2 regions of the Yersinia intermedia genome follow, and region 2 is predicted to be linked to the other one. Evidence: predicted binding sites of a transcription regulator. Region 2 holds the regulator's gene; the other holds the start of a gene.

Region 1 (10,985 bases), 630 kb from region 2:
ATCTTTCAAACTGCAATGTATTGGCTGTACTCGTTACTCGGCTCATCCTTGGGATTACCGCCTTCCCGCCACTTGAAATCTATTGGGTATAAATAGGTGCTGTTTGCTATGCGTAAGGTTTTGATTACATTATTTGTATTATTTTGTTTACGGTGGCTTTTCTAGGAATTTTCTCTTTAGGCTACCGTTTAAAAGAGAATAGTGGTAGGCGAGAATTATTGCATCTGCTTTTTATTTTAATCGGCGAAGTTTTAGCCAAAACAGCAAGAAAAATGTTGATGCGTGATCAAGCTGTTGTTTTGAGGAAAAGTAGGAATGCGCTTTTTTTGGTTAAAAAGCCACCAGTGAGCCATTTTTATAATGGTCATACCAGTTTTAAGGGGCGAAACAGAGGGATACAGACTTTTCTTATTTTGTTTTGAATATAAATTCAAATTTATAGGTTTTATATTCACAAATAAAATCACTTTACCGCTTCAGCTTGCCTAATTATCCGTTTCATAAAAGTTAAAACTCGCTCATATCAAGTAATGGTATTACCACTGCTACGTTATCACTTTGCATTGCTTTATCGGTGAAGTTGTTAAAATGTGCTGGGTTTCATGATTTTGGTCAAGGTCCGTATGGACAGCTAGTGAATACTTTGTTACTTTATCGTCACGTTTTTGAAATTGGTATTACCAATTGACTCCGCGCTACTCGCAGAGACGATTCACTCAATACGGCTTACAGCGCGACTTACACAAATTATGGCCTACAACAAAATACGTCAGCCCAAATTATCAGATGTCATCGAGCAGCAGCTCGAATACCTGATCTTGGAAGGGACGCTACGCCCTGGTGAGAAATTACTGCCTGAGCGCGAGTTGGCGAAGCAATTTGATGTTTCCCGACCTTCTTTGCGAGAAGCAATTCAGCGCTTAGAAGCTAAGGGACTGCTATTGCGTCGTCAGGGGGGCGGGACTTTCGTGCAAACCAATCTGTGGCAAAGCTTTAGCGATCCGCTGGCAGAACTACTTGCTGACCATCCAGAAGCACAATTCGATCTGTTAGAAACCCGTCATGCCCTCGAAGGTGTTGCTGCCTATTATGCAGCATTGCGCGGCACTGATGAAGATCTGCAACGTATCCGTGAATGCCATACTGTTATTCAGCAAGCGCAGGATAACGGCGATTTAGATGCTGAGGCAGATGCCGTTATGCAGTATCAAGTGGCTGTCACAGAGGCTGCGCATAATGTGGTTTTGCTGCATTTACTGCGTTGCATGGGGCCGATGCTGGAACAAAACGTAAGACAGAACTTTGAATTGCTTTACTCGCGCCGCGAAATGCTGGCAACAGTAAGCAGTCACCGCGCCGGGATTTTTGAGGCGATTGTGGCACGCGAGCCAGAGAAAGCCCGCGAAGCTTCACACCGTCACTTGGCGTTTATTGAGGAGATTCTGTTGGACCTCAGTCGGGAGCACAGTCGCCGTGAGCGATCTTTGCGTCGGCTCCAACAGCGCAAGGACTAGAAACGAATCATTCAGGTTGCGCCTCTGCAAGACCTCAATAACTCGTTTTATACCCCTCGTACTTGAAGCTACAGGGTTGTTAGCTGCGTGAACTCACCCGAATCACTGACTTGGGTCAGCTCATCGAGATTCGTTCTCTGGCAGCGCTGCCGTAACTCCAATTTCGTTGGGTAGTTATTCTCATTTGAGAATTATTAGCGGCAACTAAACTGATGGGCCTATCTTCCGGTGTTTTCACCAGGGCACGTGCTTTAGCCTGGGGTTAAAGCACAGGAAGATAGGCTCCAAATAAACCATTAGAAACAGATAAGGAATACCACCATGTCAGAACGTTTAAATAATGACGTGGATCCGATCGAAACCCGCGACTGGCTACAGGCGATCGAATCGGTCATCCGTGAAGAGGGTGTTGAGCGTGCTCAGTATCTGATTGATCAGGTTTTGGGCGAAGCCCGTAAAGGTGGTGTGAGCGTTGCGGCAGGTTCTGCCAGCCGTGATTACATCAACACCATCCCGGTAGAAGACGAACCCGCTTACCCTGGCAACCTGGAGCTTGAGCGTCGTATTCGCAGCGCTATCCGTTGGAATGCCGTGATGACCGTGTTGCGTGCGTCGAAGAAAGATCTGGACTTGGGCGGCCACATGGCATCCTTCCAGTCTTCCGCTACCTTCTACGAGGTTTGCTTCAACCACTTCTTCCGCGCTCGTAACCAAAAAGACGGCGGCGATCTGGTTTACTTCCAGGGTCACATCTCTCCAGGTGTTTACGCACGTGCTTTCCTTGAAGGCCGCCTGACTCAAGAGCAAATGGATAACTTCCGTCAGGAAGTTGATGGTAAGGGGCTATCTTCTTACCCGCACCCGAAACTGATGCCTGAATTCTGGCAGTTCCCAACTGTATCGATGGGCCTTGGCCCAATCAGTGCAATCTATCAGGCCAAGTTCCTGAAATACCTCCATCACCGTGGTCTGAAAGACACTGCAGCACAGACCGTGTACGCCTTCCTGGGCGACGGCGAGATGGATGAGCCAGAATCCAAAGGTGCGATCACCATCGCGACCCGTGAAAAACTGGATAACCTGGTCTTCGTTATCAACTGTAACTTGCAGCGCCTTGATGGCCCGGTTACTGGTAACGGCAAAATTATCAATGAGCTGGAAGGTATCTTCAGTGGTGCTGGCTGGCAGGTGCTGAAAGTGATTTGGGGGAGTCGTTGGGATGAGCTGCTGCGTAAAGATACCAGCGGTAAACTGATCCAACTGATGAACGAAACACTGGATGGTGACTACCAGACCTTTAAATCCAAAGACGGTGCGTATGTCCGCGAACACTTCTTTGGCCGTTTCCCTGAAACTGCTGCATTAGTGAAAGACATGAGCGACGATGAGATCTGGTCTCTGAACCGTGGCGGTCATGATCCGAAGAAAGTCTTTGCTGCACTGAAAAAAGCACAAGAAACCACCGGTAAACCTACTGTTATCCTGGCCCACACCATTAAAGGTTACGGCATGGGCGAAACAGCAGAAGGTAAAAATATTGCTCACCAGGTGAAGAAAATGAACATGGAAGGGGTTCACCACTTCCGCGATCGTTTCAATGTGTCAGTTGCCGATGCTGATATCGAAAAACTGCCTTACATCACCTTTGATAAAGATTCTGAAGAAAACAAATATCTGCATGAACGTCGTCAGGCGCTGGAAGGCTATGTGCCAACCCGTATGCCTAAGTTCACTGAGAAGCTGGAAATCCCTGCGCTGTCAGATTTCAGCTCCTTGCTGGAAGAGCAGAATAAAGAGATTTCTACCACTATCGCTTTCGTGCGTGTGCTGAACGTGATGCTGAAGAACAAATCTATCAAAGACAGAATTGTTCCAATCATTGCTGACGAAGCGCGTACTTTCGGTATGGAAGGTCTGTTCCGTCAGATTGGTATTTACAGCCCGAATGGTCAGCAGTACACCCCGCAAGACCGTGAACAGGTTGCTTACTACAAAGAAGACGAGAAAGGCCAGATCCTGCAAGAAGGGATCAACGAACTGGGTGCTGCCTCTTCATGGCTGGCTGCTGCGACCTCATACAGCACCAATGATCTGCCAATGATCCCGTTCTACATCTACTACTCCATGTTCGGTTTCCAGCGTATCGGTGACCTGTGCTGGGCTGCGGGTGACCAACAGGCGCGTGGCTTCCTGATCGGTGGTACTTCAGGTCGTACTACTCTGAATGGTGAAGGTCTGCAACATGAAGATGGTCATAGCCACATTCAGTCACTGACTATCCCGAACTGTATCTCTTACGATCCAGCTTATGCTTATGAAGTTGCTGTCATCATGCATGACGGTCTGGAGCGTATGTACGGCGAAGCGCAGGAAAACGTCTATTACTACCTGACCACGCTGAACGAAAACTACCACATGCCAGCAATGCCACAGGGCGCAGAAGAAGGTATCCGTAAAGGTATCTACAAACTGGAAACTGTTGCAGGTAGCAAAGGCAAAGTGCAGTTGATGAGTTCAGGTGCAATCCTGCGTCACGTTCGCGAAGCGGCTCAGATTCTGGCTAACGACTACGGTGTTGGTTCTGATGTGTACAGCGTAACTTCATTCACTGAACTGGCTCGTGATGGTCAGGATTGTGAGCGTTGGAACATGCTGCACCCAACAGAAACGCCACGTGTTCCTTATGTGGCTCAAGTCATGAACGACGCACCAGCAGTTGCTTCAACTGACTACATGAAGCTGTTCGCTGAACAAATTCGTAACTTCATTCCTGCCAGCGAGTTCCGCGTTCTGGGTACAGATGGTTTCGGCCGCTCTGACAGCCGTGAGAACCTGCGTCACCACTTCGAAGTTGATGCTTCTTACGTTGTGGTTGCAGCTCTGGGTGAATTGGCTAAACGCGGTGACATCGACGCCAGCGTAGTTGCGCAAGCAATTACCAAGTTTGGTATCGACGCCGATAAAGTTAACCCGCGTCTGGCATAAGAGGTAAAGAACAAATGGCTATTGAAATTAACGTACCAGACATCGGTGCAGATGAAGTGGAAGTCACCGAAATTATGGTGAAAGTAGGCGATACCGTTGAAGCGGAACAGTCACTTATCACCGTTGAAGGTGATAAAGCTTCCATGGAAGTCCCATCACCGCAGGCGGGCGTAGTTAAAGAAATCAAAATTGCAGTTGGCGATACTGTCGCGACCGGCAAACTGATGATGATCTTTGAAGCAACAGGTGCCGCTGCGGCACCTGCGAAAGCGGAAGAGAAAGCGGCAGCCCCTGCTCAGGCAGCGGCTTCTGTGACCAGTGCTGCGAAAGACGTTGCGGTGCCGGATATCGGTTCTGACGAAGTTGAAGTCACCGAAATTATGGTCAAAGTGGGCGACACTGTTGCGGCTGAACAATCACTGATCACTGTAGAGGGCGATAAAGCCTCTATGGAAGTGCCAGCGCCATTCGCCGGTACCGTTAAAGAGATCAAAATCAGCACTGGCGATAAAGTCAGCACTGGTTCTCTTATCATGGTATTTGACGTGGCAGGTGCTGCGGCACCCGCTGCGGCAACTGAGTCAGCCCCGGCAGCAGCACCGGCAGCGGCAACAGCCTCTGCGGTTAAAAATGTCGACGTGCCAGACATCGGCGACGATGAAGTTGAAGTGACTGAAGTGATGGTTAAAGTCGGCGATAAAGTTGCCGCTGAACAATCACTGATCACCGTTGAAGGCGATAAGGCTTCAATGGAAGTACCGGCACCGTTTGCGGGTACAGTTAAAGAGATCAAAATCAGCACTGGCGACAAAGTTAAAACCGGCTCGCTGATTATGGTGTTCGAAGTGGAAGGCGCAGCCCCTGCTGCCGCGCCTGCCCAGCAAGCGGCTCCTGCTGCGGCACCGGCTAAAGCGGCCACCGCTCCCGCCGCGAAAGCTGAGAGCAAAGGCGAGTTCGCTGAGAATGACGCTTACGTGCATGCCACGCCGGTTATCCGCCGTTTAGCGCGTGAATTTGGCGTAAACCTGGCGAAAGTGAAAGGTACCGGCCGTAAAGGTCGTATCCTGCGCGAAGACGTTCAGGCCTACGTGAAAGATGCGGTCAAACGTGCTGAAGCAGCACCAACTGCTGCCACTGGCGGCGGTCTGCCGGGCATGCTGCCTTGGCCGAAAGTTGATTTCAGCAAGTTCGGTGAGATTGAAGAAGTTGAATTAGGCCGTATCCAGAAAATCTCTGGTGCGAACCTGAGCCGTAACTGGGTCATGATCCCTCATGTGACCCAATTCGATGAAGCGGATATCACTGAAGTTGAAGTGTTCCGTAAGCAACAGAACATCGAAGCTGAGAAGAAAAAACAGGATCTGAAAATCACCCCACTGGTGTTCCTGATGAAGGCGGCTGCCAAGGCGTTGGAAGAGTTCCCACGTTTCAACAGCTCTATTTCTGAAGATGGTCAGAAACTGACACTGAAGAAATACATCAATATCGGTGTGGCGGTTGATACCCCTAACGGTCTGGTTGTTCCAGTGTTCCGTGATGTGAACAAAAAGGGTATTGTCGAGTTGTCTCGCGAGCTATCTGTTATTTCCAAGAAAGCGCGTGATGGTAAATTGACTGCATCTGACATGCAAGGCGGTTGTTTCACTATCTCCAGCCTGGGCGGTATCGGCGGAACGGCGTTTACGCCAATCGTCAATGCGCCAGAAGTGGCTATCTTGGGTGTGTCTAAATCATCCATGAAACCAGTCTGGAATGGTAAAGAGTTTGCGCCACGTCTGATGCTGCCTCTGTCTCTGTCCTTCGACCACCGTGTGATCGATGGCGCAGCAGGTGCTCGCTTCGCAGCCTATATCGCGACCATTATGGCTGATATTCGCCGTTTGGTGATGTAATCGCCAAGGCCGGCTTCGTGCCGGCCTTGTTTTTATATAGATTAGGGTTGTTGAGACACTCGTCACTCGATGTTGCTTTTCAGATTATTAACAATTCTGTAAACTGCTCGCGGTGCAAGCGTCCCGGTGGATGAAGGGCGTTATGAAATTAATTAGCCTAATATATTCGATAGATTTCAAAATGATGTCTGACCCGCCGGACAAACAATTAAGAGGTCATGATGAGTACTGAAATTAAAACTCAGGTCGTGGTACTTGGGGCAGGTCCAGCAGGGTACTCTGCTGCTTTTCGTTGCGCGGATTTAGGTTTAGAAACCATTCTGGTTGAGCGTTACTCTACTTTGGGTGGTGTTTGCCTGAATGTGGGTTGTATCCCTTCCAAGGCATTGTTGCACGTTGCCAAAGTTATCGAAGAAGCTAAGGCGCTGGCTGAACACGGTATCGTTTTTGGTGAGCCTAAAACTGACATTGATAAAGTCCGTGTCTGGAAAGAGAAAGTTATCAATCAGTTGACCGGTGGTTTGGCAGGTATGGCTAAAGGCCGTAAAGTCAAAGTGGTTAATGGTTTTGGTAAATTTACTGGCGCGAACACCTTAGTGGTTGAAGGTGAAAATGGCCCAACTACGATTACCTTCGATAACGCGATTATCGCCGCCGGTTCTCGCCCAATCCAACTGCCATTTATTCCTCATGAAGACCCACGAGTTTGGGACTCAACTGATGCACTGGCACTGAAAACCGTTCCTGAACGTCTGCTGGTTATGGGCGGGGGCATCATCGGTCTGGAAATGGGTACGGTTTACCATGCGCTAGGCTCGAAAATTGATGTGGTAGAAATGGCTGACCAGGTTATTCCGGCTGCTGATAAAGACGTGGTGAAAGTCTTCACCAAGCGCATCAGCAAGCAGTTTAACCTGATGCTGGAAACCAAAGTGACGGCGGTAGAAGCCAAAGAAGATGGTATCTATGTCACGATGGAAGGCAAAAAAGCGCCAGCAGAACCACAGCGCTATGATGCCGTTCTGGTAGCTATTGGCCGTGTACCTAACGGCAAATTGCTGGATGCCGGTCAGGCTGGCGTAGAAGTTGATGAACGTGGCTTTATCCACGTTGATAAACAACTGCGTACCAACGTGCCGCATATCTTTGCTATCGGTGACATCGTGGGTCAGCCAATGCTGGCACATAAAGGTGTGCACGAAGGCCATGTTGCTGCTGAAGTTATCTCCGGCCTGAAACATTACTTCGATCCGAAAGTCATTCCATCTATTGCATACACTGAACCTGAAGTCGCATGGGTGGGTCTGACCGAGAAAGAAGCGAAAGAAAAAGGCATCAGCTTTGAGACCTCCACCTTCCCGTGGGCGGCATCGGGCCGTGCTATCGCTTCAGATTGCGCAGACGGTATGACTAAACTTATCTTCGACAAAGAAACTCACCGTATTATCGGTGGTGCCATTGTCGGGACTAACGGTGGTGAACTGTTAGGTGAAATCGGTCTGGCGATCGAGATGGGTTGTGATGCGGAAGATATCGCATTGACCATCCATGCTCACCCTACCTTGCATGAATCTGTCGGTCTGGCAGCGGAAATCTACGAAGGTAGCATTACCGACTTGCCTAACCCGAAAGCGAAAAAGAAATAATTTTTGCGGATACAGTAAGATAATGAAGCGGCTCCTTAACAGGGGCCGTTTTTTTGTTTAAAGGTTTCTATCACCCAGGTATTTTTATTGAACTTGTTTTTCTTATCGATCAAACATTGGCCCCGCCCGTAGTTGACTGGGTGAAATATGAAAGGTACGCCGCAGTGCGGTGGCAAAATTGGCCGGGCTGGTATAGCCAGCAATGGCGGCGGCTTGATCGATACTGATCCCTTCTTTTTGTAATGCCAGCATGGCCCGCTTTAAACGACAATGGCGCAGATATTCAAATACCGTAATGTGGTAATTTTCACGAAAACGTCGCTGCAACGTGCTCTGGCTCATATTCACCAGACTGGCTAATTCACTCATCGATAGGTGGTCAGCCTCGCCACTTTCCAGCCAGTCACGTACCTGCTGAACCCGGTTCAACCCGCGTAATGAGATTTTATTTTGCTGCTGAGCTTGCTGCTCTAGTGAGCTGAACGCTTCAATGATCAGCCCAATACATTGTGTTTCCCATTGCAGTCGCTCCAGTGGCGTTGAAAAGGGTTTGGCGCTCGCTATTTTCTGAGCAATGGCTTGCGAGTGAACCGATGGACGCCATAAATGAATCGCCAGGTGCTGTTGGGTAAAGTTATACAGCGTATCCCATGCGCCAGCTTGTGGCAGCAAATCGCCATACAGCCATTCGCGGTCAAAAGTCAGTGTTAGCGTGCGCTCGTGACGGTTGTTTTTACCGTGGCGGGTAAACAGGGTGTTTTCAGTTAACGAAACCAACGAAGCATCGCCTTTTTCCTGCAAATGCAACTGTTGACCGCCGAATGAGACATGCGCGCTGCCGTTAACCACAATAGCCAGCTTCAGTGCTGGATTAAGCCGGCTTTGTGTCTTGATATCACAGAGGTTGGTGACATTCGCGGTATGTAAAATCAGATGTGGGTTCAGACGCAATACTTGAAAATCGCCAAACAATACCGGGTCAGTGGGCAATGACTTCACGCTGCTCAGTTGATAATCACTGGCAACCAGATTCGATTGTTGCACAATTTGTTCACGATAAATCGGTTTGGATGAGGGAGAGACATTGAGCAATTTGTTTTTCTTCACCGTCGACATGATGAACTCTCCACTGACATTGACGTTATGACAAACAGATTTGCTGTTTGCACAAACCTTTTTCCTACATGCAAATGTAACAATTAGCGCGATGAATTGATAATGAAAATAATTATCAATCTTGTTCGTTTTTGTTGCCCCATGAATAGATTGCCAGAGATTTTACTGTGCGGATATTTGCTGTGGGCTTTTTTGCATCAGGGGAAAATGTAATGAAAGTAAAATGGCAACGGCGTTCTCTGACGACATTGATGGGTATCTGCATATCGACTCCGCTCTGGGCACAAACTCAAGCGGCAAATCAAACTGAGTCCACAGCAGCGACACAGACGACAGCGCAAACAACCGTCACCACATCGCAGCAAGAACCTACCGCGGCAGATGGGGCGGCAACCACCGGTGATACGCTGGTGGTGACCGCTCAGCAGCAAGTTCGTCAAGCGCTGGGGGCATCAACCATCACCGCAGACGATATCCGCAAACGGCCACCCGCGAATGATCTGTCCGAAATTATCCGCACCATGCCTGGCGTTAACCTTTCCGGTAACTCCGCCAGTGGTCAACGCGGCAATAATCGCCAAATTGATATTCGTGGTATGGGGCCAGAAAATACATTGATTATGATCGATGGCATACCGGTTTCGAGCCGTAATGCGGTGCGTTATGGCTGGCGTGGTGAACGTGATACCCGTGGTGACACCAACTGGGTTCCCGCGAACATGGTTGATAAAATCGAAGTCTTACGCGGCCCGTCAGCGGCACGCTATGGCAACGGTGCCGCAGGTGGCGTGGTGAATATCATCACCAAACAACCGGATAAAGAGTTACACGGTAGTTGGAACGCCTACATGAATATGCCACAGCACAGTGAGGAAGGGGCGACCCGCCGTACCGACTTCAGTCTGATGGGGCCGTTAAGCGATACTGTCAGCTTCCGCCTATACGGTGGCTATAATAAAACCGATGCTGATGATTGGAATATTAACTCAGGCCATGAATCTGCCCGTACCGGTAACCAGGCCGGGACACTGCCTGCTGGCCGTGAAGGGGTACGAAATAAAGACATCAACGGGTTACTGCGTTGGGAATTCGCCCAAGGCCAATCTCTGGAGTTCGAGGCAGGTTATAGCCGTCAGGGGAATATTTATGCCGGCGATACGCAAAACACGAACAGCAATGCCATTGTTCGCAGCTTATATGGTGCGGAAACTAACGTTATGTACCGCGATAATTTCTCGCTAACACACCGTGGTTTTTGGGATAACGGCGTCAGTACAACCTCCTATTTTCAGTATGAGGATACGCGTAACTCACGAATTAATGAGGGGCTGGCGGGGGGTACAGAAGGCATATTCTCAAATAAATATTTCAGTACTATCAAGTTGGACAACTATTTAGCCCACTCTGAGATTAACCTTCCATTTGAATTGGGTGTTAATCAGGTGCTGACCGTGGGGGCGGAATGGAATGACCAGAAAATGAACGACCCCAGTTCCAATACCCAAACAACGAGTGAGGGTGGCAGTGTCAGCGGCTTGACAGGGACTGGGCGCAATACTCGTAGCTCGGCGCAGATAGCCTCGGTATTTGTTGAGGATAATATCGAGTTGACGGATACCACTATGCTCACCCCAGCACTGCGTTTTGATCATCACAGCACGGCGGGAAGTAACTGGAGTCCGGGCCTGAACCTGTCACAGGAACTGGGTGATTACTTCACCATGAAAATGGGTATCGCCCGTTCCTATAAAGCGCCAAACCTCTATCAAACCAATCCGAACTATCTGCTGTATAGCCGTGGTCAAGGTTGCTATGGCGGTGGCGGCAGTTGC
Region 2 (10,985 bases):
GGTGGTTCGGTTCCTGCCGCCAGCAGTTCTGTGGCACCCGCAGACGTTAAGCCTCAGGCGGTTATTAACACCACTAAAACAGCTTCTCTGGTACTGGTTTCGCCTATTACCGGTGATGTTGTCGCACTGGATCAAGTTCCTGATGAAGCTTTTGCCAGCAAAGCAGTGGGTGAGGGTGTTGCCATCCGTCCTACTGATAAAATGGTGGTTTCTCCGGCGAACGGGACTATCGTAAAAATCTTCAATACTGACCATGCATTCTGTCTGGAAACTGAAACCGGTGCAGAAATTGTGGTTCATATCGGGATTGATACGGTAAAACTGAACGGTCAGGGCTTTGCTCGTCTGGTTGACGAAGGGGCCACTGTCGTTGCCGGCCAACCGATATTGGAACTAGACCTGGCTTATCTGAACGCCAATGCGCGCTCAATGATTAGCCCGGTTGTGGTAAGCAATATTGATGATTATGCCGGTATCTCGGTATTGGCAGGCAGCTCTGTTGTGGCCGGTCAAAGCCCGTTGTTTGAGATCCGTGGCAAATAATTGGCTTAAGGCTAATGGTGAAAAGGGACTGCTGTCCTGAATAACCGATTTAACTTTTAGCTGAACCAACGGGAAGAGAGCAATCTCTTCCCGTTTTTTTGTTTTATTTCCTGTAACAAACGGTTGTTTCCAAGTCGGGCTTGTTGGATTATACCTGTCATCTTTCAAGTTGCAGGTGTGTTGGCCGCTCTCATTCACCCGAATCACTTACTTGTGTAAGCTCATCGGGATGAATGAGCCTCATCCTTGAGGCTCACCCTGCGGGCTAGCATAGATGCTATTCAAATCGGTTCCCGACCGATTTGTCTCTCGTTTGCCGCCTTCCTGCATCCTTGAAATCTATTAGGTAAATATGCGGTTATATTTGTTGCGTTTGCATTGAGGAATAGAACAATGAGTGAGGCAGAAGCCCGCCCGAGTAATTTTATCCGTCAGATAATTGACGAAGATTTAGCCAGCGGCAAGCACACGTCGGTTCATACCCGCTTTCCGCCAGAGCCAAATGGCTACCTGCATATTGGTCATGCAAAATCTATTTGCCTGAACTTTGGCATCGCACAAGATTATCAGGGTCAGTGTAATTTGCGTTTCGACGACACTAACCCGGTGAAAGAAGACGTCGAGTTCGTAGAGTCGATTAAACACGACGTAGAGTGGCTAGGCTTCACCTGGAGCGGTGATGTACGTTACTCCTCAGACTATTTCGATCAACTGTATCAGTACGCTGTAGAGCTGATTAATAAGGGCCTGGCGTATGTCGATGAGTTAACTGCTGAGCAGATGCGCGAATATCGTGGCACCCTGACGGCTCCGGGGAAAAACAGCCCGTACCGTGATCGCAGTGTGGAAGAGAATCTGGCGCTGTTTGAAAAGATGCGTGCCGGTGGTTTTGCTGAAGGTACAGCTTGTCTGCGTGCCAAAATCGATATGGCGTCACCGTTTATCGTGATGCGTGACCCCGTGCTGTATCGTATTAAGTTTGCCGAGCACCATCAGTCAGGTAACAAGTGGTGCATCTACCCGATGTATGACTTTACCCATTGTATTTCTGATGCGATCGAAGGGATCACCCATTCACTCTGTACGCTGGAGTTCCAGGATAACCGCCGCTTGTACGATTGGGTGCTGGATAATATCTCTATCGAATGCCATCCGCGCCAGTATGAATTCTCTCGCCTGAATCTAGAATACGCCATTATGTCTAAGCGTAAGCTGAATCAATTGGTGACCGAGAAAGTCGTGGAAGGTTGGGATGATCCACGTATGCCAACGATTTCTGGTTTGCGTCGCCGTGGTTACACCGCAGGTTCCATTCGTGAGTTCTGCCGCCGTATTGGGGTGACCAAGCAGGATAACAACGTTGAAATGATGTCACTGGAGTCTTGCATCCGTGATGACCTCAACGAACATGCCCCACGGGCCATGGCGGTTCTTGACCCAATCAAGGTGATTATTGAAAATCGGGTGGCCGGGGAAGAGTGGCTGACCATGCCAAATCACCCGAATAACCCGGATATGGGCACTCGTCAGGTTCCTTTCGATAGTGAGCTTTACATCGATCGCGCTGATTTTCGTGAAGAAGCCAATAAACAGTACAAGCGTTTGGTGCTAGGCAAAGAAGTACGTTTGCGTAATGCCTATGTTATCAAAGCTGAACGTGTCGAAAAGGACGCTGAAGGCAATGTGACTACACTTTATTGTAGTTATGACGCAGAAACTTTAAACAAAGACCCGGCTGATGGTCGTAAAGTTAAAGGGGTTATTCATTGGGTTTCTGTTAAACACGCATTGCCAGCAGAAATTCGTCTGTATGACCGTTTGTTTAGCGTACCAAACCCGGCTGCGGCGGAAGACTTCTTGTCTACCATCAATCCTGAGTCGTTGATTATCCGTCAGGGTTTTGTTGAGCCAGGTTTGGCTGCTGCGGTTCCAGAGAAAACCTATCAATTTGAACGTGAAGGTTATTTCTGTGCCGATAGCCGCTATTCACGTCCTGATGCCTTAGTATTTAACCGCACGGTAGGTCTGCGTGATACCTGGGCGGCGAAAGCGTCCAACTAAGTTGTAGCGCTCACACCAAACAGTATATAGCGTGGCTTAGTCCACGCTTTTTTATGCCCTTAACGCCTTCAAATTTGCTCCTATCGAAGGGTATGCACCAAAATCACATGACCGCGTAAGCTTATCAGGATGGGTCTGGCTATCGGGATGCAATGCCAAATTCTTTGGATATAAAACCGCGTTTGTTTATTTTACTAAACAATCATTAATTCTCTCCTCTTTGCTCCTTCTACATTTTATCCACGGGTCAATGTCGACATATTGCTTCCTTTTTTGGCGATAACGTGGCTGTCTGTAAGTCTTTCTTAAATATTCGCTTTGCGAAATAACCCAGTAATTAACCCTATTTATTTAGGATAAATCTCGTATTTGCTGAAACCATTCAATATGTCAACGAGAGACGATTTTTGATTAAAAATACGATGTTATTCATTGTTTTTAAAGCTTTTGTGAGCTGTGTAATATTTTTTCACAGTTATGTGCACGTTGTCATACTTTGAATAATTAGCTTTTTTTTTAATTGATAATTCGCGTCGCGAAAAATAGTCTGTGTGGCAGCAGCAATCTACAGAGCGGTTGTTTTTTGCAAGAGAAGTTTTTAGCAGTAACAGCTGGTGGCTATTTCTCCCCAGCAAAAATTTTACCCACTAGGGTTTTTTTTGAGGCTAAACCTGTGAGCTGTGGTGGACACAGGCAACGCACTTTAAATGTGATGTCAAAGAGGAATTTTTTCATATGGTTACGCACGGTGCTAAACGTAAAACGCTGGCGCTCGCAGTCGCGGGTGCATTGTTAGGAACGGGGTTCATAGTAGCCCCTGAGGCCAAGGCTGAAGGTTTTATTGATGATTCGTCACTGACCGGTGGGATTTATTATTGGCAGCGTCAGCGTGACCGTAAAGATTTAACGCCAGGGAGTGCGGAGTACGGCAAGTATGTCGCCAACCTGCATCACTCGACTTTTAATGCCAATCTGGATTTCTCTTCCGGTTATGCGGCTGACATGTTTGGTATTGATCTGGCAGCTTTCGGCGCAGTTGAAATGACCAACAGTGGCCCGGCGGCTCCTAACGAAATTGGTTTCAGTGATGCTAAAACCCGTTGGGATGAGAAATGGACCGGTGATAAGAGTGGCGTCAGTGTTTATAAAGCGGCGGCCAAATTTAAGTTAGGCGATTTCTGGGCGCGTGGTGGTTATATCCAGCCAACAGGTCAGACACTGCTTGCCCCACACTGGAGCTTTATGCCAGGCACTTATCGGGGGGCTGAAGGTGGTGCAAAATTCGATTTTGATACGGCCGGTGCCTTGTCCATGTCTTACATGTGGACCGATGAATATAAAGCACCTTGGTATCAAAATATGTACAACTTCCGTCAGGCTGATGGCAAGACTGGCGTAAGTTACCTGCATTCAATCGGTGCTAAATACGACTTCAAAAACAAACTGGTGATGGAAGCGGCATTCGGCCAGGCGAAAGATTACATGGATCAGTATTTTGCCAAGGCTTCTTACGCCTTCCCGGTGGAGGGCAATGATCTTCGTACTTCTTATCAGTTCTACGGCGCAAAAGATAAAGTTGATGGCGGTGCCAGCAATGTGAACGACGTCTATGACGGATTAGCCTGGTTACAAGCGCTGACATTGGGCTACACCACCGGGCCATTTGACTTGCGCCTTGAAGGTACTTGGGCCAAAGCTGACGGTAACCAAGGTTACTTCCTGCAACGTATGACGCCAGGCTACGCGAGCTCTAATGGCCGTTTGGATGTTTGGTGGGATTCCCGCTCTGACTTCAACGCCAACGGCGAAAAAGCGCTGTTTGGTGGCGTAATGTATGACCTGAAAAACTGGAATCTGGCGGGCTGGTCAGTGGGAACCTCCTATGCATATGGCTGGGATGCAAAACCAAGTACTAACCCAATTTATGACCAGAATACGCGCCTGAAAGAATCAGCATGGAACTTTGACGTTCTCTACACCCTGCAAGAAGGCCGGGCGAAAGGCACGCTCTTCAAACTGCATTACACCATGTATGACAACCACACCAATATTCCAAGCTTTGGCGGCGGTTTCGGCAACGTATTCCAGGATGAAAAAGACGTTAAATTCATCGTGATTGCACCATTTACCATCTTCTGATGTTAACCACTTTCTGATTGCCATCCCCGGTAACTATACCGGGGAAATACTGGAGCATCCGCCATGAAGAAAACACTTTTTATCATTGCCACTGTATTGGGACTAAGTGCCTGTGCACCACAAACCCCGGTTCAACCGGAAGATAGCAAACTCAAGCAAGCCTACAGCGCGTGCATCAATGCCAGCGAAGGTTCGCCAGAAAGATTGATACCCTGCAAGGCAGTGTTGAATGTGCTGAAACAAGAGAAAGCACATCAAGCTTTTACGGAGAAAGAGACCGTTCGAGTATTGGATTATCAGCGTTGTATTGACGCGGCACATACCGGTAATGGTCAAGCCTATGACGCACAATGCGGAAAGCTGTGGCAAGAAATACGCAGTAATAATAAGCCAGATAAATAACATCCCAGATAAAAATTATTAGGATAACGGTAATTGAGCTAACAATAACGCTGCTAGCAGCAATACTGTCAATAACCGTTCTGGCAGCAGTTATTAATTACGGATGAGGTTAGTGATGAATAAATTCAAATTAAATACTTTAGCGGCGATAACCGCAACCTTTGGCTTGATGGGATATGCCAATGCTGATACCAACAATCAACAACTTGTAGATCAACTCAGCACATTGAAAGTTAATTATAAATTGTTGGATAACCGTGCTGCTGACAATGGTGTTGATTGTGCCAAACTGGGTGCTGACTGGGCATCCTGTAATAAAGTCATGATTACTCTGACTAACACCGGGGATAAGATAGTCGGTCAGGACTGGGCCATTTATTTCCATAGCATCCGCCAGATTCTAGCAGTTGATAACAGCCAGTTTAAAATTACTCACCTGACGGGTGATCTACATAAAATTGAACCTACCGCCAAATTCACCGGATTCCCCGCCAATCAGGTGGTTGAAATCCCCATTACGGGTGAATACTGGCAGTTGTTTGCCACTGATTTTATGCCGCGCTGGTATGCCACTGCTGGCGATGCAAAACCAAAAGTACTGAAAAATACTGATACCGAAGATATCAATGAATATCTGACACAGTTTACTGGCGATCAGTGGAAACGCACCAAAGATGACCATAACGTGTTGATGACACCGGAATCACGTTTTGTGAAAAATGAAGCGGTTAAGACGTTATCTGCCGCTAGTTTGCGTGGGCAGATAATTCCCACGCCAATGGAGATTAAGGTTCACAAGCAGGATGTGGACCTGAGTAAAGGTGTTGCGCTGGATCTGAGTGTATTGCCAAAACCGGCCGCAGAGGCGGCCCGGCAACGCTTTGAATTACTGGGTCTGAAGGCCAATTCAGCTGGTTTCCCGATAAAAACCGTGATTCAACCGGCTGCTTTTAAGGGGGACTTAGCGGTTTCCGGTGCTTACGAGTTGAAAATTGGCGAGAAAGGGGCGCAGGTTATTGGTTTTGATCCGACAGGCGTGTTCTATGGCCTGCAATCTATCCTGTCATTGGTTCCGACTGACGGCACTAAGACTATTGCCACTCTTGAGGCGAAAGATGCGCCACGTTTCGAATACCGTGGTGTCTTCCTCGATGTTGGCCGTAACTTCAAAACCAAAGATGCGGTGCTGCGCTTACTCGATCAGATGTCAGCTTATAAGCTCAACAAATTCCACTTCCATCTGAGTGATGATGAAGGCTGGCGTATTGAAATCCCGGGCTTGCCGGAATTGACTGATGTTGGCAGCAAACGTTGTCACGATTTGACGGAAAATACCTGTTTGTTGCCGCAATTAGGCTCTGGCCCAGACAGCAATAATATGGGTAGCGGCCATTTCACTCGTGATGATTATATTGAGATTCTGAAATATGCCAAAGCACGCCAGATTGATGTGATCCCTGAAATCGACATGCCAGCACACGCCCGTGCAGCCGTAGTGTCGATGGAAGCCCGTTACAACAATCTGATGAAACAGGGCAAAGAAAAAGAAGCTAACGAATTCCGTCTACTTGACCCGACTGATGATTCCAACACCACGTCAGTTCAGTTCTATGAGCGTAAAAGCTATCTTAACCCATGCCTCGATTCCTCTAAGCGTTTTGTCGATAAAGTGATTGGCGAAATGGCGCAGATGCATAAAGAGGCCGGTATGCCGCTGACTACCTGGCACTTTGGTGGTGATGAGGCGAAAAACATTCGTTTGGGCGCGGGTTATCAGGACAAAAACGGCCCGATTGAAGCGGGCAAGGGCATTATTGATAAGAGTGTTGAAGATAAACCTTGGGCCAAATCACAGGTTTGTCAGGATATGGTCAAACAAGGCAAGGTGCAGGATGTTGAACATCTTTCCAGCTATTTTGCCATTGAAGTCAGCAAGCTGGTTAATGCGCACGGCATCGAGAAGATGCAGGCGTGGCAGGATGGGCTGAAAGATGCCAAAGACGCCAAAGCTTTTGCGACTAAACGTGTTGGAGTCAACTTCTGGGATACTCTCTTCTGGGGTGGGGCCGACTCAATTAATGATTGGGCTAATAAAGGCTATGAAGTGGTCGCATCGAATCCCGATTATGTCTACTTCGATATGCCATATGAAGTTAACCCGAATGAACGCGGTTACTACTGGGCAACCCGCTTTAATGACGAAGCAAAAGTATTCAGTTTCGCGCCAGACAACATGCCACAGAATGCCGAGACCTCGGTGGACCGCGATGGCAATCACTTCAGCGCCAAAAGTGATAAACCTTGGCCGGGTGTACATGGCATCTCAGGTCAGTCATGGAATGAAACCGTCCGTACTGATGAGCAGATGGAATACATGATCTTCCCTCGCGTGTTGCCATTGGCCGAGCGTGCCTGGCACCGCGCTTCGTGGGAGCAAGATTACAAAGCGGGCCGCGAATACAAAGGTGGTGAGACGCATATGGTTGACACCAAGGCGTTGGACACCGATTGGCAGCGCTTTGCCAATATCATGGGGCAGCGTGAGCTGGCGAAGCTGGATAAAGCCGGTGTGTCATATCGCTTACCAGTCCCAGGTGCTCGGGTTGTGGCAGGGCAGTTGGAAGCCAATATCTCACTGCCGGGCCTGATTATCGAGTATTCAACGGATGGCGGTAAGCAGTGGCAAAAGTATGATGCCAAGGTACAACCTACCGTGAGTGGTGAGGTGATGATTCGCTCCACCAGCCCAGATGGTAAACGTAGTAGTCGTGCTGAGCCGGTTAAAGTCTGACCATTGGTACTATTGAGCTGTGTCTAATGTTATCTCCTGTTTGCTTGATTTTTAGCTAAACAAATTTAAGTGAAGTTGAGTTGATGGTTCTTTCCCCGGCTAGTCCGGGGTTTTTTTGCTGAAAAATTGATACGGCTCGTTAAATGAGGGGGAGAGGATAAACAGTAAATTTGTCACTACAAAAGGGATACAGATTTTAATAACGGGGTAGACGCCCAAGTCATTGGCGTTGCGGATGGCAGCAGGTGAAGGCACCCAGAGAGTTCGAACACTCTAGCGGCGTTAAGTACGAAGGGCACAAATAAGAACGACCACCTGACTCCCAACCGAGAGATACTCGGGTATAAAATGGGAAAGGTGGCCATCTTGCTGATAGCTTATGTTAGCCAGACAGTGGAACTTATCAATCTGGATTAAACATAAGCGTAATGTATTCAGTGCTTAAAATCTTTATCACATCAATGCGATAACGCGACATTATCTTTTATCGTGTGCCGACTCGTTTTCACGGCAATCGCCGGTCTCACAGTGGCCGTACAGATACAGGCTGTGATTGGTCAGTTTGATACCATGCTGCTTAGCAATTTCACGTTGAAGCGATTCAATGGATTCATTGCTAAACTCAATCACTTTGCCGCAATCCAGGCAGATCAAGTGATCATGATGATGTTGCTGCGTCAGCTCAAAGACTGATTTACCCCCTTCGAAATTGTGGCGGGTAACAATACCGGCATCGTCAAACTGGTTCAGTACGCGGTAAACCGTGGCTAAACCGATCTCTTCACCGATATCGATCAGCTTTTTATAAAGATCTTCCGCGCTGACGTGATGGCACGACGGGTCTTGCAACACTTCCAGAATTTTAAGCCGGGGCAGCGTTACTTTAAGACCTGCATTTTTTAAGGCTTTGTTGTTGTCAGTCATGCGGATTCAGTCCTGTTACTATCGATTCAAATTAAGGCTGTTCAGCCTATGACATCCGTGGCGCAATAATTACAATTGCGTCTCATTATAGAACTGCTAGCCCCAAATGAAAACCGTGGTTGTTAACAAAGATATAATTGCACACTTTGTAAGATTAATCATGCAGTGTATTGATGAATGGGGATAACACATCATTTAAGTGTACAGTGCCGAGGGATAAAGTTACAAATTTGTAGCATTTTATTTTCATTTTGCGCGAATGACGGTGTGGATCTGTGGGCCGCTTAACAAAGCACAATCGGATAGCCAAACGGGTTGTTCACATTGAGTGGGTTACTGAGAGAGAGAAAGCAACGTTATAATAAAGAGTGCAGGTCAAAAGGATAAAAGGCAGCGGAAACGCCCGGCAGTGTTGCACACGACCATCGCGTTTCCGACTCGTTAGCTTAACTGACGATTGTCAGATCAACCCACATTGTTCGATCAACCCACAATCTCAGATAGGCTCAGTTCTTCAGTGATCTGTTTTACCCATGCCTCGACACGTTCATTAGTCAGTTCTGGCTGACGGTCTTCATCAATTGCCAGACCAATAAAGTGCTCGTCATCGGCCAGGCCTTTGGACGCTTCGAAGTGGTAGCCAGCCGTTGGCCAGTGACCTACGATTGCCGCACCACGTGGCTCAATAATATCGCGCACGGTACCCATCGCATCACAGAAATACTCAGCGTAGTCTTCCTGATCACCACAACCGAACAGTGCCACTAGCTTGCCGTTGAAATCGATCTCTTCCAGTGTTGGGAAGAAATCATCCCAATCACATTGCGCTTCGCCGTAATACCAGGTTGGGATCCCGATCAGCAGAATATCGAAGCCTTCTAAATCTTCTTTACTGCTTTTGGCAATGTCGTGAACCTCAGCAACATCTTTGCCCAGTTGCTTTTGGATCATCTTGGCAATGTTTTCAGTATTGCCAGTATCGCTGCCAAAGAAAATGCCTACAGTTGCCATATAGCTTAATACCTTTTGAATTCAAATAGTTATGCAAATTACTGAGCGCTTCGCCAAGTATTATAACACATGTATAGGGCGACATAATGCCAGAGAACGCCGTCAGACTTTTATCAAGTTTATGCGATATTTAATTTTTGCCAGTCGCTCAACCTTAGAACGCCATTGCCGATAACCATTGTGTAACTGAATGGTTGCAACTTGCGGTGCCAGGGGGAAAACCGTCAGATGCAAGTCTGGTGGCAAAGGAGTTGTCGTTAGCTGTATGAACGTCCTTTATTGCTTTTCGGTCATCAAATAACACCTAAGTTTCTAACGGTAACTATCCGATATATAAGGGGAACGAACATGCAGTTTTTAAAAAATATTACTATCAGGGTGGCATTGCTTTGGGTACTTGGCGCATTTTGCCTGCTCTGGGGGGGCGTATCAGCCTATACATTGTTGTCACTCAATCAACTGACACAATCCTCCAACGCAAATAGTGTGTTGGTTGAAAACATGAATCTGGTTAATCAGGGGACGGATCAATATTTCCGTATGGTGACGCGCCTTTCTCGGTCAGTAGATTACCGCCAGAACGGTAACATTGCGGATGCTGATAAAGAGTTGAAATCATCCGATGTTGCATTGGAGAACCTCAAGCAAAAGCTGGCAGAATTTAAAGCTATCGATCATGCACAGCTAGATCCCGCTTTAGTCAGCGGCGTGATTGATGGATGGAGTGGATTAATTGAACAAGGCGTTACGCCGCTGTATCAGGCTGCAATGGACAATAACAGCGCCGCTTATCAGGATTTAGCCAAGAAAACGGTACCCGCATTGAGTCGCCAGTATGGTTCAGTCGCTGAAAAGTTTAATCAGGCGGCATCAAAAGCCATTGGGGTGGCTAAAGATCAATTCTCTCATTTGACCAAAGTGAGCAGCATTACACTGATCTCTGCGTTGGTCATCGGTCTATTGATTTTGCTGGCAACGGATCGTTACCTGGTTGCCAATCTGGTGCGCCCATTGGACGATATTCGTAAGCATTTTCTAGTGATTGCTTCTGGCCAACTTGGTCATCCTATTACCGATTTTGGTCGCAACTGTGTTGGGCGATTATTTCCGCTGT

What was found. Region 2 encodes Fur, which represses iron uptake genes when iron is present. Its sites were predicted from a motif close to ATAATAATGAGAACNACTATCAA; they were not measured.
Region 1: EL015_RS17600 (TonB-dependent siderophore receptor) is a predicted target of Fur. The motif match lies at 9,250-9,272, and genes of this name have one in related genera.

Annotation. Positions count from the first base shown of each region.
Region 1 covers NZ_LR134116.1:3,832,581-3,843,565, reverse strand. The annotation lists gene pdhR (pyruvate dehydrogenase complex transcriptional repressor PdhR) at 750-1,514, shown strand; gene aceE (pyruvate dehydrogenase (acetyl-transferring), homodimeric type) at 1,836-4,499, shown strand; gene aceF (pyruvate dehydrogenase complex dihydrolipoyllysine-residue acetyltransferase) at 4,514-6,391, shown strand; gene lpdA (dihydrolipoyl dehydrogenase) at 6,613-8,037, shown strand; gene EL015_RS17605 (helix-turn-helix domain-containing protein) at 8,140-9,153, opposite strand; gene EL015_RS17600 (TonB-dependent siderophore receptor) at 9,366-10,985, shown strand, end outside.
Region 2 covers NZ_LR134116.1:3,207,231-3,218,215, reverse strand. The annotation lists gene nagE (N-acetylglucosamine-specific PTS transporter subunit IIBC) at 1-543, shown strand, start outside; gene glnS (glutamine--tRNA ligase) at 937-2,604, shown strand; gene chiP (chitoporin ChiP) at 3,340-4,743, shown strand; gene chiQ (ChiQ/YbfN family lipoprotein) at 4,807-5,145, shown strand; gene EL015_RS14695 (family 20 glycosylhydrolase) at 5,261-7,936, shown strand; gene fur (ferric iron uptake transcriptional regulator) at 8,414-8,860, opposite strand; gene fldA (flavodoxin FldA) at 9,344-9,871, opposite strand; gene EL015_RS14680 (methyl-accepting chemotaxis protein) at 10,220-10,985, shown strand, end outside.